DNA from 3 places in the Trichocoleus sp. DQ-U1 genome. Region 1 is predicted to be linked to each of the others. Evidence: predicted binding sites of a transcription regulator. Region 1 holds the regulator's gene; each other region holds the start of a gene.

What was found. Region 1 encodes HrcA, which represses chaperone genes, less so after heat shock. Its sites were predicted from a motif close to ANTTAGCACTCNNNANTNNNGAGTGCTAANT; they were not measured.
Region 2: a site for HrcA is predicted at 2,191-2,221, ahead of groL (chaperonin GroEL). Genes of this name have one in related genera too.
Region 3: a site for HrcA is predicted at 2,965-2,995, ahead of groES (co-chaperone GroES). Genes of this name have one in related genera too.

The regions. Positions count from the first base shown of each region.
Region 1 covers NZ_JAMPKB010000057.1:29,969-34,550, reverse strand. The annotation lists gene NDI34_RS20525 (DUF2834 domain-containing protein) at 25-708, opposite strand; gene NDI34_RS20520 (hypothetical protein) at 889-1,572, opposite strand; gene NDI34_RS20515 (DUF2834 domain-containing protein) at 1,587-2,273, opposite strand; gene hrcA (heat-inducible transcriptional repressor HrcA) at 2,400-3,512, opposite strand; gene NDI34_RS20505 (hypothetical protein) at 3,637-3,828, opposite strand; gene NDI34_RS20500 (rhodanese-like domain-containing protein) at 4,026-4,385, opposite strand; gene NDI34_RS20495 (DUF3352 domain-containing protein) at 4,516-4,582, shown strand, end outside.
Region 2 covers NZ_JAMPKB010000064.1:17,394-21,975, reverse strand. The annotation lists gene NDI34_RS21580 (hypothetical protein) at 1-149, opposite strand, end outside; gene groL (chaperonin GroEL) at 473-2,158, opposite strand; gene NDI34_RS21570 (M4 family metallopeptidase) at 2,411-3,484, shown strand; gene NDI34_RS21565 (protealysin inhibitor emfourin) at 3,521-3,820, opposite strand; gene fabG (3-oxoacyl-[acyl-carrier-protein] reductase) at 3,955-4,582, opposite strand, start outside.
Region 3 covers NZ_JAMPKB010000002.1:4,029-8,610, reverse strand. The annotation lists gene NDI34_RS01105 (STM3941 family protein) at 1-250, shown strand, start outside; gene NDI34_RS01100 (hypothetical protein) at 313-726, shown strand; gene groL (chaperonin GroEL) at 839-2,476, opposite strand; gene groES (co-chaperone GroES) at 2,598-2,909, opposite strand; gene NDI34_RS01085 (ferredoxin) at 3,215-3,667, shown strand; gene NDI34_RS01080 (response regulator transcription factor) at 3,869-4,516, shown strand; gene NDI34_RS01075 (NIL domain-containing protein) at 4,575-4,582, opposite strand, start outside.

The DNA of each region.
Region 1 (4,582 bases):
CATTCTCCTGGCACAACTCGCAAGCTAAGCTGTCAAATTAGACGCTTGAAAGCTGACGTCAGCACTTGATTCTGGCAAAGGTGGACGCAGGCAAAGATAAGCAAGTGGTCCAAATAAAGGTACTAGCGCCACCGCCCAGAAAATTCGAGCATCCTTTATGCCCCGACGAGCCATATCATCGTCAAACAGTGACGTTAATGGAAAAACCAGGCACATCAGACAAAAATCCAAACTGATGAGGTGAACGAATTCCCTGGTTTTAAACTGTTGAATATAATCTCCCCAATCTCCAGCAAATATTGCGTAGGCAAGTAAGCCAATCGTTGTTAACAGTAGGAAAATTCCTGTCCAACGGGAATCTAGAATTTTTAGTAATTTATCCTTCGATCCAGAAAATTCTTGATTTGATTTTCGGAAAATTAAATAGGGGATAAAGCAAATCACACCCGTTCCATTTGCCCCAATGAAATAAGGCCATGAGCGAAACGGTTGCGTTGTGCCATCAGCAAACATCAGACAAGCATAAATCATAGGCCAAACGCCCATGAGCCAGAAGATAGCCACAAGAATTGCATTCACATCTGCCAACTGGAATGTTAACAACTTCCAAACCAGCGAAAACGTATCTGGTTGAGCAAGTGGATCTAACCATACGGTATAGACAAGAAATGTAATCCATATCAAGAACAAGGCAATTTTTCTGCCCATAATCTTGACCCATAACTTTATACATCAATTATTTAACTTTAAAAGTCCGATAACCGCACTTACCTCCGTCTTAAGTCACACCAACTTGCATTCAAAAGAAAGCCACAGCCTCTCCTTTCTTTCCTCCGCGTCCTCTGCGGCCTCCGCGGTTTGTTCTTTCCTAAAAACCTCGAAAATTGTTCACACTCGTGTAGTGTTCGCAACAGACTCTGGTGCCGGTTCAGCACCAGAGTCTGGTAAAGGTGGACGAATACAGAGATAGGCAAGGGGTCCCAGTAGAGGAACCAGCGATACTGCCCAAAAAACTGGGGGAATATTGAACCCTCGACGCACCATATCATCGCCGAGAACGCTCGGAAACAACAGACAGAACAGGCAAAAAGCCAAACTCATGCCATTGACAAAGCGATCGCTTTGGAATTGTTGAATAAACCCTGCCCAATCACCCGCAAGCAAGCCAAATGCTAGCAAGAAAAGCGTGCTGAAATTGAGGATAATACCCGTCCAGCGAGAATCAAAAACTTTCAGCAAGGTATCCTTTTGCCCGGAAAACTCTTGATTCGGTTCCCTCAATGCTAAATAAGGTATTAGGCTAATCACTCCCGTTCCCGCTGAACCCAAAGCAAAAGGCCAGAAACGAATCTTTTGCATCCTCCCATCGACGAACAAAAGACAGCTATAGATGAGTATCCAGATGCCAATCAGGGAAAATATAGAAAGGATAATTGGGTTGACCTGGGTCCACTGACCCGTCAATATATTTTTAATGAGCCTCAGTGTGTCTGGCGTAATTGGCGGTGCCAGCAGCAAAACATAGGAGATAAATCCAGCCCATAATAACCAAAGTGCTGTTTTTCTAGCCATATTTCCATCAAATTTTAATTTCTAGATTGTGCGGGTTGCCGTTCCGTGGAGAAAGCTTCGGCATTAGTTTCTGGTAAGGGAGGACGCAGGCAAAGATAAGCTAAAGCGCCAAACAAAGGAATCAGCACTACTATCCAAAAAAGTGTAGAATTCTTGATTCCCCGACGCGCCATATCATCTCCCAGAAGTGCGGGAAATATTAACCACAGCAGGCAGAAATCCAAACTCATGACATGAACGAAGCGATTTGTCTGGAACTGCTGAATATAATCTGCCCAATTCCCGCCCAATAAGCCATATACAACCAAACTCCCAGCGCCGAATGTTAGCAACAAACCAAGCCACCGGGAATCGAGTATTTTTAGAAATAAATTCTTTTCTCCGTGAAATTCCTGGTTGGGTTCTCGCAGTGCTAAATAAGGCAACAAAGCAAATGCTCCGACTCCAAAAGAGAACGCCGAAAAAGGCCAAGCTGCTACCTTTTGCTGTTTGCCATCAATGAGCATCAGACAGGCGTAAATCATCGGTACGATGCCCAGAAGATTGAATAGCGTGACGACTAGGGGGTTAATCCCTGTCCATTGACCTGTGGAGAGATTTTTGATGAGTTCAAATGTGCCTGGTTGTTCAGGAGGTGCTAACAGAAAGGCATAGGTAATAAATGCTGCCCAAAGCAACCAAAAGCCAATTTTTCTAGCCATATCAGTGAAGAATGAAAAGCAAAAATTAGAGCTAATCGCAATTAGCCATGTTTATCGTTCGTGGTTCGTGGTGGGCTACCCAATCGCTAATCGCTAATCGCGATTAGCGATTGGCGATTTTCTAAATTAAGCAGGTTGCGTAAGAGCCTCAGAGAGATAATCGGCGGCGGCTTCAACGAGTGCGATCGCATTTTCGTACACCATCCGCGTTGGCCCCAAAACACCTACACTTCCCACAGGTACTGAACCCTGCTGATAAGTTGCAGAAATCAGCGTACAGGTACGCATCGGTTCTAAAGGATTTTCCGAACCAATCCGCACCGTCACTCGCGAACCAGAGGTGACATCTGAAATAGCCGTGACATCTGGTCTAGGCCATTCAAAGATTAAAGGCCACAACTGGTCTTGTTCCTCTTCCAATAGGTGTATAAGCGTCTGCACTTGCTGTAATTCAGAAAATTCTGGCTGACGCAATACTTCAGCGACGCCACGAACCATAATTTGAGTTGTGGCAGGTTGGGAAGTGCGACGGATCAAGTCGGAAAGCAGATTTCGCAAGGAATCGACATATCGTTGAAATTCTCGGTCTAGTTCGCTCCAGTCTAAAGTTGCCAATTCACTGAGCGATCGCCCCCGCAAGTGGCTATTCAAAAAATTCGATAAAATTTGCAACTCCCGATCTACAATTTCTGCGTCCGGTTGCTCATCCTCCGATTCTGAGAGCGGTAACTCCATTAAGACGCTAGTCGTCTCATAAGAATCCGTCACCACAATCAGCATCACCCTTCCCGGATCAAGCTGCACCAGTTGCAAATGCCGCAAACGATTAGTTCGAGTCTGCGGCATCGTGATCAGGGTAATATAACCGCTGAGCGTTGCCAGAATTTGCGCTGCACCCCGCAACACAGTCTCGAAGCTTTGATGTTCCAAGCTCAAACGGTTTGTGAATAACTGCTCTACCTGACGCCCCAAGGCTTCAGAAGGCTTAATTAATTGATCGACATAAATTCGATAGCCAGAGTCAGAGGGAACCCGCCCAGCCGAGGTATGGGGTTGATAGAGCAACCCCGCTTTCTCTAAGACGCCCATTGCATTACGAATCGTCGCTGGACTGACGCACAGATTATACTCGTCTACCAAAGCTTTTGAGCCGACTGGCTCAGCCGTCGCAATATAGTGACGGACAGTTGCCCAGAGAATACGTTGTTGACGGTCAGTCAGACTTACTTGCCTAGCCATTTAAACGAAAGCCGAATTGGATAGGGTTTTAAAAACAATTGGAAATTCCTGGACTTCTGATGATGAATTTCTCAGTAAGTCCGGCGCTCTTGTCAAGCAAGCAGCCGATTAAATATAGGATAGGTTAAAACAGAATAGCAGATGCTGCCTTCTGCCTGCCGGTTCGCCACACCCAGCCAGTAGAAGCATAACAGCCGCCGAACTTCAACCTTAGACATACCATGACGATCGATCGCAGAGTTAGGACATTATCGCTACCCGTAACTCTAGAGTCCACAGTCTCTATCAGGATTGTCTGTAGTCTACTCGACTGCATCGAAGTTTGTCAGCCAAAACCTCTAAATACTTATTTCGCTAGTAAAAATTAAAACAATATCGTGAACTGTATTTAATTAAAAAATCTAGCCCCAGCCTTTTTCTTTAGTAGGGAAGAAAGAGAATTCTTGCCCTCTTGTTGCAGGAAAGGGGTTGGGGAAGAGGTTCCAGCTTCAAGATAGTTTTGCACTAAAATCATTAGTATTGGGAAATCGTCGGATCGACTCGGATTGAGTAGGCATCGATGCCACCAGCAATATTTTTGACATTGGTGAAGCCTTGCATTTGTAGCCACTGGCACATCTGCGCCGAACGGATGCCATGATGACAGAGAACCAGCGTCTCGGCGTGCGGATCGAACTGGGTCTGGATTTGGTCAGCCCAGTCGGCAAATTCCGATAAGGGGAGGTTTTCAAAACCCTCAATGCTGGCGATCGCAACTTCCTGTGGTTCTCGCACATCCACCAATTGCAGACTCTCAGGGGAATCGGCAAGACGGCTGGCAAGTTCTTCTACGCTAATCTGGGGAATATCTTGGCGAAAAGATTGAGCAGACATGAGGTTGTGCAACGCTGGAGATTAACTAAGATTTTAATAGTTGGCAGTCCGATGAGCTGAAATAATAGGTTCTGGCATCGGGATTAGTGTTCTTAGCTGAATCGCGCTCACCCAAGGTCTACATTTCACCATGAAGCGACGCTCGTTTTTCTACGTTCTGGCAGCTGGCGTTTTAGTGCTGCTGTTAATTGGTGCCG
Region 2 (4,582 bases), on a different contig from region 1:
ACATCATTTAAAACATCGCCCCAAAAACTATAATAAAAGTGAGGGAGTAATTCACCTCTTTTGGTAAACTCTTCTGTAATAAAACCTTTCAATTTATCTCCATATTTAACATCCCGTGTAGCAACCCCGTGAAGAAAAAAGACTAGCATTGTTAAAGTTAATCCTCTAGCTGAAAGAAAAATATCTAAGGAACTACCTTCATATAAGATTCCCGATGATTTACCTAAAGTAACAGTCTTTACTGAAAATTTTCCTAAAATGCTGATTAAACAGAAGTTTGAGGAATTATCCCAGTTAAGTAGGTTTGAACCCTATAATTTTTCAATACTGTAACACTCTTACAATGAGCGATCGCTACAAAAAAGCAGCTTGCCGTTTGAGACAAGCTGCTTTTCTTTCAGTCCACAAAGGTGGGCTTTGTTTTTGTCGCTTCAGGTTTCAACCTGTGGGCGCTGGGGACGCGAACAATGGACTACATCATGCCCATGCCGCCCATGCCACCCATGCCGCCCATGCCACCCATGCCGCCCATGCCGCCCATGCCGCCCATGCCGCCCATATCGGGGGCACCAGCCGCTTTCTTCTCAGGCTTCTCGACAACCAGGGCTTCAGTGGTCAACACCATCCCGGCAATCGAACCGGCATTTTGCAACGCCGAACGTACAACTTTCGCAGGGTCGATAATCCCAGCGGCGATCAGGTCTTCAAATGTGTCGGTAGCCGCGTTGTAACCGATATTCAAATCAGTCTCGCGCACCTTCTCGACAATGACAGAGCCTTCGACACCGGCATTATCTGCCATCTGACGCAGGGGAGCTTCTAGAGATCTGCCCACAATGTCAGCACCGACTTTTTCTTCGGCGTCCAGACTATTTTTAATGTCAGCAACTTTCTTGCTCAGGTAAATCAGCGTCGCGCCACCGCCAGGAACGATACCTTCTTCCACAGCAGCTTTGGTCGCGTTGAGGGCGTCTTCAATCCGCAGCTTGCGGTCTTTGAGTTCGGTTTCGGTCGCCGCACCCACTTTGATGACGGCGACACCACCGGCAAGCTTAGCAATTCGCTCTTGCAGCTTTTCTTTGTCGTAGTCAGAATCCGTTTCTTCTAGCTGCTTGCGAATTTGGGCAATCCGCTTTTGCACATCTGCCGTCTTGGCATCACCAGCGACGATGGTGGTGTTTTCTTTATCAATGGTGATTTTCTGAGCGGTTCCCAGCATCTCCAGGGAGACGGTATCTAGGCTCAAACCAACTTCTTCTGAGATTAGCTGACCGCCAGTGAGAACGGCGATATCTTGCAGCATCGCTTTGCGGCGTTCGCCAAATCCAGGCGCTTTGATGGCGGCTACATTCAGTACGCCCCGCGCTTTATTTACCACCAAAGTTGCCAAAGCTTCTCCTTCGATGTCTTCGGCAATAATCAGCAAAGCTTGACCGGAACGGGCAACTTTTTCCAAGACGGGAATCAAATCCTGGATAGAGTTGATTTTTTTATCCGTCATCAAAATCCGGACGTTTTCATATTCCACCACCATCCGTTCGGAATCGGTGATGAAGTAGGGAGAAATGTAGCCGCGATCCAGCTGCATCCCCTCGACGACATCCAGTTCCGTTGCCATCGATTTAGATTCTTCAACGGTGATCACGCCGTCTTTGGTGACTTTATCCATCGCTTCGGCAATCATTTTGCCGACTTCTTCATCGTTACCAGCGGAGACGGTTGCCACTTGCGCGATCGCGCTACCTTCCACTGGTTTCGCGATCGCTACAATTTCCTCCACTAAGAAGGCGATCGTTTTTTCGATTCCCCGCCGCAAACTCACTGGATTTGCCCCAGCCGCTACGTTCTTCAAGCCCTCACGAATCATCGCTTGAGCCAGAACCGTCGCTGTCGTCGTGCCATCACCCGCAATATCTTTCGTCTTGGATGCCACTTCCTGAATCAGTCGAGCGCCTGTATTTTCCAGGGGGTCTTCTAATTCAATTTCCTTGGCAACGGTGATACCATCGTTCACAATTTGGGGTGCGCCAAACTTCTTCTCTAGAAGGACATTCCGCCCTTTCGGCCCCAGCGTAATGCGAACGGCGTCTGCCAGGACGTTCACGCCCCGCTCTAGTGCCCGCCGCGATTCGTCATTAAATGCAACGATTTTTGCCATGTTTTAGGTTTTCAGAGCGCTTCCATTAGTCAATTTAGCACTCACTGGCACAGAGTGCTAATCCGAGAGGATGAGAGTCCTCACCTCGACTGATATGGGGGAGGCACATAATAAACAGCTAGAGCGATCGCACGCACTTTTGAGTTACTTTTTGTAACGAAATTGCCGAATTCTCGATAACTAGAGCGGATTGGATTGAATGCGTTTATCATCCACTTTTTGATGCTCTGTCCTTGACAAAGGAAATAATTTATGCGTTCACCAAAAAAAAGAGCGGTAGGGCTGCAACCTTGCTGCGATAGACTTCATCCCATTTGTTGTATCGTTCCTCCTCATATGCTGAAGGAGGTTCTCCAGAATGGCAACCCTGAGCAGCGGGCATGGGCTTTTCAAACCTTAACCGTGTCAGAACAGTTTCGCGGACGGCGCTTGACAGTGGGAAATATCTCGTTCGCAGCATCAGCGGGAGAGAAGCGTCGTACCATCTTTGATGCTAAAAATGGCAACGATCTACCAGGCACCTTGGTGCGTAGTGAAGGCGATCCTCCCAGCGAAGATGCCGCGATCAACGAAGCCTACGACGGATCGGGTGCAACTTATGACTTGTACGAGCAGGTGTTCGAGCGGAATTCCATCGACAATCGAGGGCTGCGTTTGGACTCGACGGTTCATTTTGGCGTGAAGTATGACAACGCTTTTTGGAACGGCGACCAAATGGTCTACGGTGATGGGGATGGAGAGATTTTTGAACGCTTCACCAAGGCGATTGATGTGATTGGTCACGAGCTAACCCACGGCGTCACCCAATATGAAGCCAATCTAATCTATTACGGCGAATCCGGCGCACTGAATGAATCTTTTTCCGATGTCTTTGGTTCTCTGGTAAAACAGCGGGTTCTCAATCAGACCGCCGAGGAAGCTGACTGGATTATCGGGGAAGGTTTGTTTACCGCCAATGTTAAGGGCGTTGGGATTCGCTCAATGAAGGCACCGGGGACAGCATACGACGACCCAGTGCTAGGCAAAGACCCCCAGCCTGCGACTTATAAAGACCGCTACAAAGGGCTGGAAGATAACGGAGGCGTGCATATTAACTCAGGGATTGCCAACCGTGCCTTTTATTTAGCAGCAGTGGAAATTGGCGGCTACGCTTGGGAAAAGGCTGGGAAAATCTGGTATATCGCTTTACGCGATCGCCTGCGCTCTAGAGCGAATTTTAAACGGGCTGCGAATACTCTCATTACAGTCGCTGGAGAACTCTACGGCGAAGGCTCCAAGGAGCAGAATGCAGTCCGCAAAGGTTGGCAAGAAGTGGGAGTGATTTAAATTAAAAATTGAAGAGGCATTCTTCATTTTTAATTTTTAATTTCTGCGTGCGGCTGCCATCAGCCATTCCAGCAGCGGTCTTAAGTTTCCAGGTACGGCGGATTCACTCACTAAAACAGTATGTTGCTGAGTGTTTTCTTCCACCGTTAGCTTGTACTGAAAGCGGTCGGGTTGGGGAGTGTTGGAAGCGATCGCGGCAGGCAAATCAAAGAAATCAGCTGCGTCAATCAGGAGGCGCAGCTGATTTGCTTCATTTGCAGGCAGAGTCGTAATGTCAAAAACTTTTGTCAGGCGCATCCCAGCAAAGCCGCCAGTCCGTTCAAAAGAAATTCGCATAGTTTCCCTCGCAGGGAGCAAGACTAACTCCATAGTAAGCAGTGATGGATGTTATTCTTCGTCTGCCTCTCTCTTTCCCACTCCGACCGCGAGGAGAGCGTCACTACGCTCACAGTCCTCTGCCGCTATGGTCGCTATGCCATCACCATACCGCCGTCCACATTGAGCGTTTGACCCGTGATATAGGCGGCAGCCGGATCGGCGGCTAGGAATCGAACTAAACCAGCAACCTCCTCTGGTTGACCGTAACGACCGAGGGGGATGAATTTTAAGATTTCCTCTGATTTGATATTGCTCGTCATATCGGTGGCGATAAATCCAGGGGCAACAGCATTGACTGTAATGCCGCGAGTGGCGAGTTCTTTGGCGACGGTTTTCGTAAACCCAATCACTCCCGCTTTGGCAGCGCTGTAGTTTGCCTGACCGGGGTTGCCCATCTGACCGGCAACGGATGAAATATTAATAATGCGCCCGGAGCGTTGCTTCAGCATCACCTTACTGATGGCTCGCGTACACAAAAAGACGCCAGTGAGGTTAAGGTCAATCACGGCTTGCCAATCTTCCGGCTTCATCCGCAACAACAGGGTATCGCGGGTAATTCCAGCATTATTCACCAAGACATCAACGCGCTTCCACTTCTCCATCACGGTGTTCAGGAGGGCGTCTACTTGATCGGCTTTGGATACGTCTGCTTGGAGGGCGATCGCACTACCGCCTGCTGCGGTAATTTCACTCACGACTTCTTCGGCTGCTCCACTAGAA
Region 3 (4,582 bases), on a different contig from region 1:
TGGAACTTTAGTACTAGAGGTGCCACTGGATGTGCCTAGTTTTGTAAAAATTTGGTCGGTACTTAAAGGTCATCCAAATCCTGTTAATGCGCTTAAAAGTTTTGGGAAAGTTGGTAACTTGGTAGAAGCAATGCTCTGGAGTAGACAAACCTATGGATATGATATTTTGTTAAGTTGGGCTGACCTTGACCGCTCTGCCTCAGAGTTTATTGAATTATTAGAGCAATATCGTAAGGCCTTTACCACATAGAAGTAATCATAGTGTTTAAATACAAAATATTTGAAGAACTGGAGATTGATTAGTAAAGTTTTATGAAGATAGAAGTAGGTATCTTCAGTCTTTTAGGTGCTTTAGTTGGTGCTGGTGCTGCTATAGTTGCATCCTTAATCAACAACAAATTTCAATTGCGTAGAGAAAAAGAAAAGTGGCAGCGAGAGCAGCTACAGGAAATATATAGTAACTGCATTTATAACCTAATGAGGTATATACAAGGTTTTGAAGAAGGTGGTCAGAAAGGAGTTGACTTTGCTGAGTCTTCTAGGTGGCTTTCCCTGTTGTTAATCCACCATCCAAGTAAGGATACTGATAATGAAACTTTCAAAGCTTTTCGCTATAAAGTCATAGAACTTACGAGGAGAGGTGGTAGCCTCATGGGATGGGACAAAGTACAAGCTCTGCGAGACGAAATTATTGAAATGGCAGAAAAAGACTCTAGATTGAACTGAGTATCATTATCATAAAAACGAAGGGCAACTACTCTAAAATAGTTGCCCTTCAAAATTAGCAGGTTTGTAGGGTGGGCACGATTGATCGCGCACACCCTAACCCAACAGAGAATTAGTAGTCGAAGTCGCCGCCCATGCCAGCGCCAGCACCCGCAGGAGCGCCATCTTTCGGCTCAGGCTTGTCAACCACGATACACTCGGTTGTCAGCACCATGCCAGCGATAGAAGCGGCATTTTGCAGAGCGGAACGAGTCACCTTGGCAGGGTCAACGATACCGGCTTCAAACATATCGACGAACTCATTCGTCGCGGCGTTGTAGCCGACGTTGAAGTCCTTCTCTTTGACGCGCTCAGCAATGACAGCGCCATTCTGACCGGCGTTCTCAGCAATCCGCTTCAGAGGAGCAGCCAAAGCACGAGAAACAATCATCGCACCTGTCAACTCTTCATTCTTCAGGTTGGCAGTTGCCCACTCTTCCAGTTGAGGAGTCAGGTGAGCTAGGGTTGTGCCACCGCCAGGAACGATCCCTTCTTCCACAGCAGCTTTAGTCGCGTTGATGGCATCTTCCAGACGCAGCTTCTTGTCCTTCATTTCGGTTTCGGTCGCAGCGCCCACTTTGACGACGGCGACGCCACCAGCCAGTTTAGCTAGACGCTCTTGCAGCTTCTCGCGGTCGTAGGAAGAATCGGTTTCGTCCATTTGACGGCGGATTTGCTCGCAACGAGACTTCACAGCAGCTTCGTTGCCTTCAGCGACAATTGTGGTGTTGTCCTTGGTGATGTTGATGCGGCGAGCTTTGCCCAGCATTTCTAACCGGGTGCTTTCCAGCTTCAGACCAGCATCTTCGGTGATCAGCTGACCACCAGTGAGAACGGCAATGTCTTCCAGCATTGCTTTGCGGCGATCGCCAAAACCAGGAGCCTTGACAGCAGCCACATTCAGCACACCCCGCAGGCGGTTAACTACCAGGGTTGCCAGAGCTTCTTTCTCGATGTCCTCAGCGATAATGATCAGAGGACGACCAGCACGAGCGACTTGCTCCAGAACGGGCACTAAGTCTTGGACAAGCGTGATTTTCTTGTCGGTCAGCAGGATGAAAGGCTCTTCCAGAACCGCTTCCATCCGCTCCATGTCGGTAGCGAAGTAGGGAGAGATGTAGCCTTTGTCAAAGCGCATCCCTTCGGTGATTTCTAGTTCGGTGGTCATGGACTTCCCTTCTTCCAGGGAGATGACGCCTTCCTTGCCCACCTTATCCATCGCTTCAGCGATCATCCGACCAACTTCTTCGTCGTTACCAGCAGAGATGGTACCAACTTGAGCGATCGCTTTGGAATCTTCTACTTGTTTGGCGTGTTCGGCAATTCTTTCCACCAGGAAGCCAGTGGCTTTGTCAATCCCGCGCTTCAGAGAAATTGCATTTGCACCCGCAGCAACGTTTCTCAAGCCCTCTTTTACAATTGCATGAGCGAGAACGGTTGCAGTCGTGGTGCCATCACCAGCAGCATCATTGGTCTTAGAAGCGGCTTGACGAATTAAGGAAACACCCGTGTTTTCAACGTGATCTTCTAATTCAATTTCTTTGGCAATGGTGACACCATCATTCACGATTTGTGGTGCGCCGAACTTCTTCTCTAGTACCACGTTCCGGCCTTTAGGGCCGAGAGTGACAGCCACAGCTTCAGCTAGGATGTCCATCCCTTTTTCCAGGGCGCGACGAGCGTTTTCGTTGTAAATAATGCGCTTAGCCATAGTTCCTCAGTTGTTTTGAGTTTTGAGTTTTGAGTTTTGAAGGAGTGTTGAGCGTTGAGTTTTGAGTGTTGAGTTAAGCAGATGTTTTTAACTCGGAACTCTCAACTCAGAACTCATAACTTTATGAAACGACTGCTAAAATGTCCTTCTCTGAGAGCAGAACGTACTCTTCTGTGCCGAGTTTGATGTCTGTGCCAGCGTACTTGGAGTAGAGAACCTTGTCGCCCACAGAGACTTCCAACTCAACACGAGTGCCTTTGTCATCGCGCTTGCCAGGTCCCACAGCGACGACTTCCCCCACTTGAGGCTTTTCTTTGGCATTATCAGGAAGAAGAATTCCACCAGCGGTTTTCTCTTCAGCAGCGCTCACTTTCACAAAAACGCGATCGCCCAGCGGCTTAACAGTGGATACGCTTAGAGATACAGCTGCCATACAAACTTCGCTCCTATTACAGGTTTGACTCAAGACACACGATTCGTTCGTTGAGAATTAGCACTCTCAACCTCTGAGTGCTAATTTAGCCCAACCAGTGTGCGATCGCAACAAAATTCTTTGTACGGGTTCCCGAACTTATCCGGTTGTCGGAAGACTTTAGTAGAAATGCTTAAGACACAAAGATAGCTTTAGTCATTGGGATGGCATAGCGCGATCGCACTCAATCTGCTAAAAAAAATTGGAACCGCTAAAATCTCCTAAAAAACGGATATCTCGCTTCTTCCAAGGAAATCAAATAAATAATGACTGAAAACACAGTGGCTGAATCTAGCCCTGAAATTCCAGAAACTTGTCAAGCACCAGACCCAAATGCTCTCGCCGCTTGTGTGCAGACCTTGGGACTGAATCAAATTCAGCGCCATGTCTTCATCTGTGCCGATCCAACCTTACCCCAGTGTTGCTCCAAGGAAACCAGTTTAGAATCTTGGAATTACTTGAAAAAGCGACTTAAAGAGCTAAAACTAGACAAGCCTTCCGACAAAAGCCCTCTTTGCATTTTCCGCACCAAAGCAAACTGTCTGCGAGTTTGCTCCCAAGGCCCAATTCTAGTCGTTTACCCAGATGGTGTTTGGTATCGTGGAGCGACTCCTGAAGTCATTGAGCGGATTATCCAAGAACATCTGATTGGCAACAAAATTGTGCAAGAATACGCTTTCTTAGTTCATCCACTACCAAAACCCTATACAGTAACATAGTAGCTACGTTATATTCTTCCGTGTACCTACTAGATTTTCGTCGTTGTGACCCATGTCAGTGACTATAATTTTCTAAAAAGAGATTATAGGAATTGCCTAGACTTAGTAGGAGTCGGTGCAGCAGGGTGCTGAAAAAAACGTAAACTATACGTACAAAACGGTTTAAATTTTCACAATTCCAGGCTTGGCGAGTGGCACAGCATGAAAGACACCAGTATAAGAGATAACAAACGACTGTTGCTGATTGATGACGACCCCAACCTGATTTTGCTGGTCAAGGACTACCTGGAATTTCGGGGGTACGAAGTCATCACCGCTGAAAATGGTCGGGAAGCACTGGAAGTTCTAGAGCATGATATTCCTGACATGATTATCTGTGATGTCATGATGCCAGAGATGGACGGAATTGCCCTTGTGCAACACGTCAGAGAAGATCCCCGCATCAGCTGGATTCCAGTTCTATTCCTCTCAGCGAAAGGTCAAAGTCAAGACCGAGTCAAGGGTCTCAATACTGGGGCAGATGTCTACATGGTCAAGCCCTTTGAGCCTGAAGAATTGGTGGCGCAAGTGGAATCTTCTCTTAAGCAGGCCACTCGCCTAATTCATCATCCAGCTAGAGGAACCGAAGGAGGGTCGAAACTCCAGGTACCTGACACTGTAGAATTAACCCCGACCGAGCTGAAAGTAGTTCAGTTTGTGGCAAGAGGTATGGCAAATCGAGAAATTGCTGAGCAGATGAACGTCTCTCAGCGCACGATTGAGAGCCACGTATCCAATATGTTAGGTAAAACGAATCTCCATAACCGCACGGAGTTAGCTCGTTGGGCGATTGAGAGTAATATGGCTTAACAAATAAAAAGGCAAAATTAATAATTTCAATTATTAATTTTGCCTTTTTAAATTTTCGTTACCACC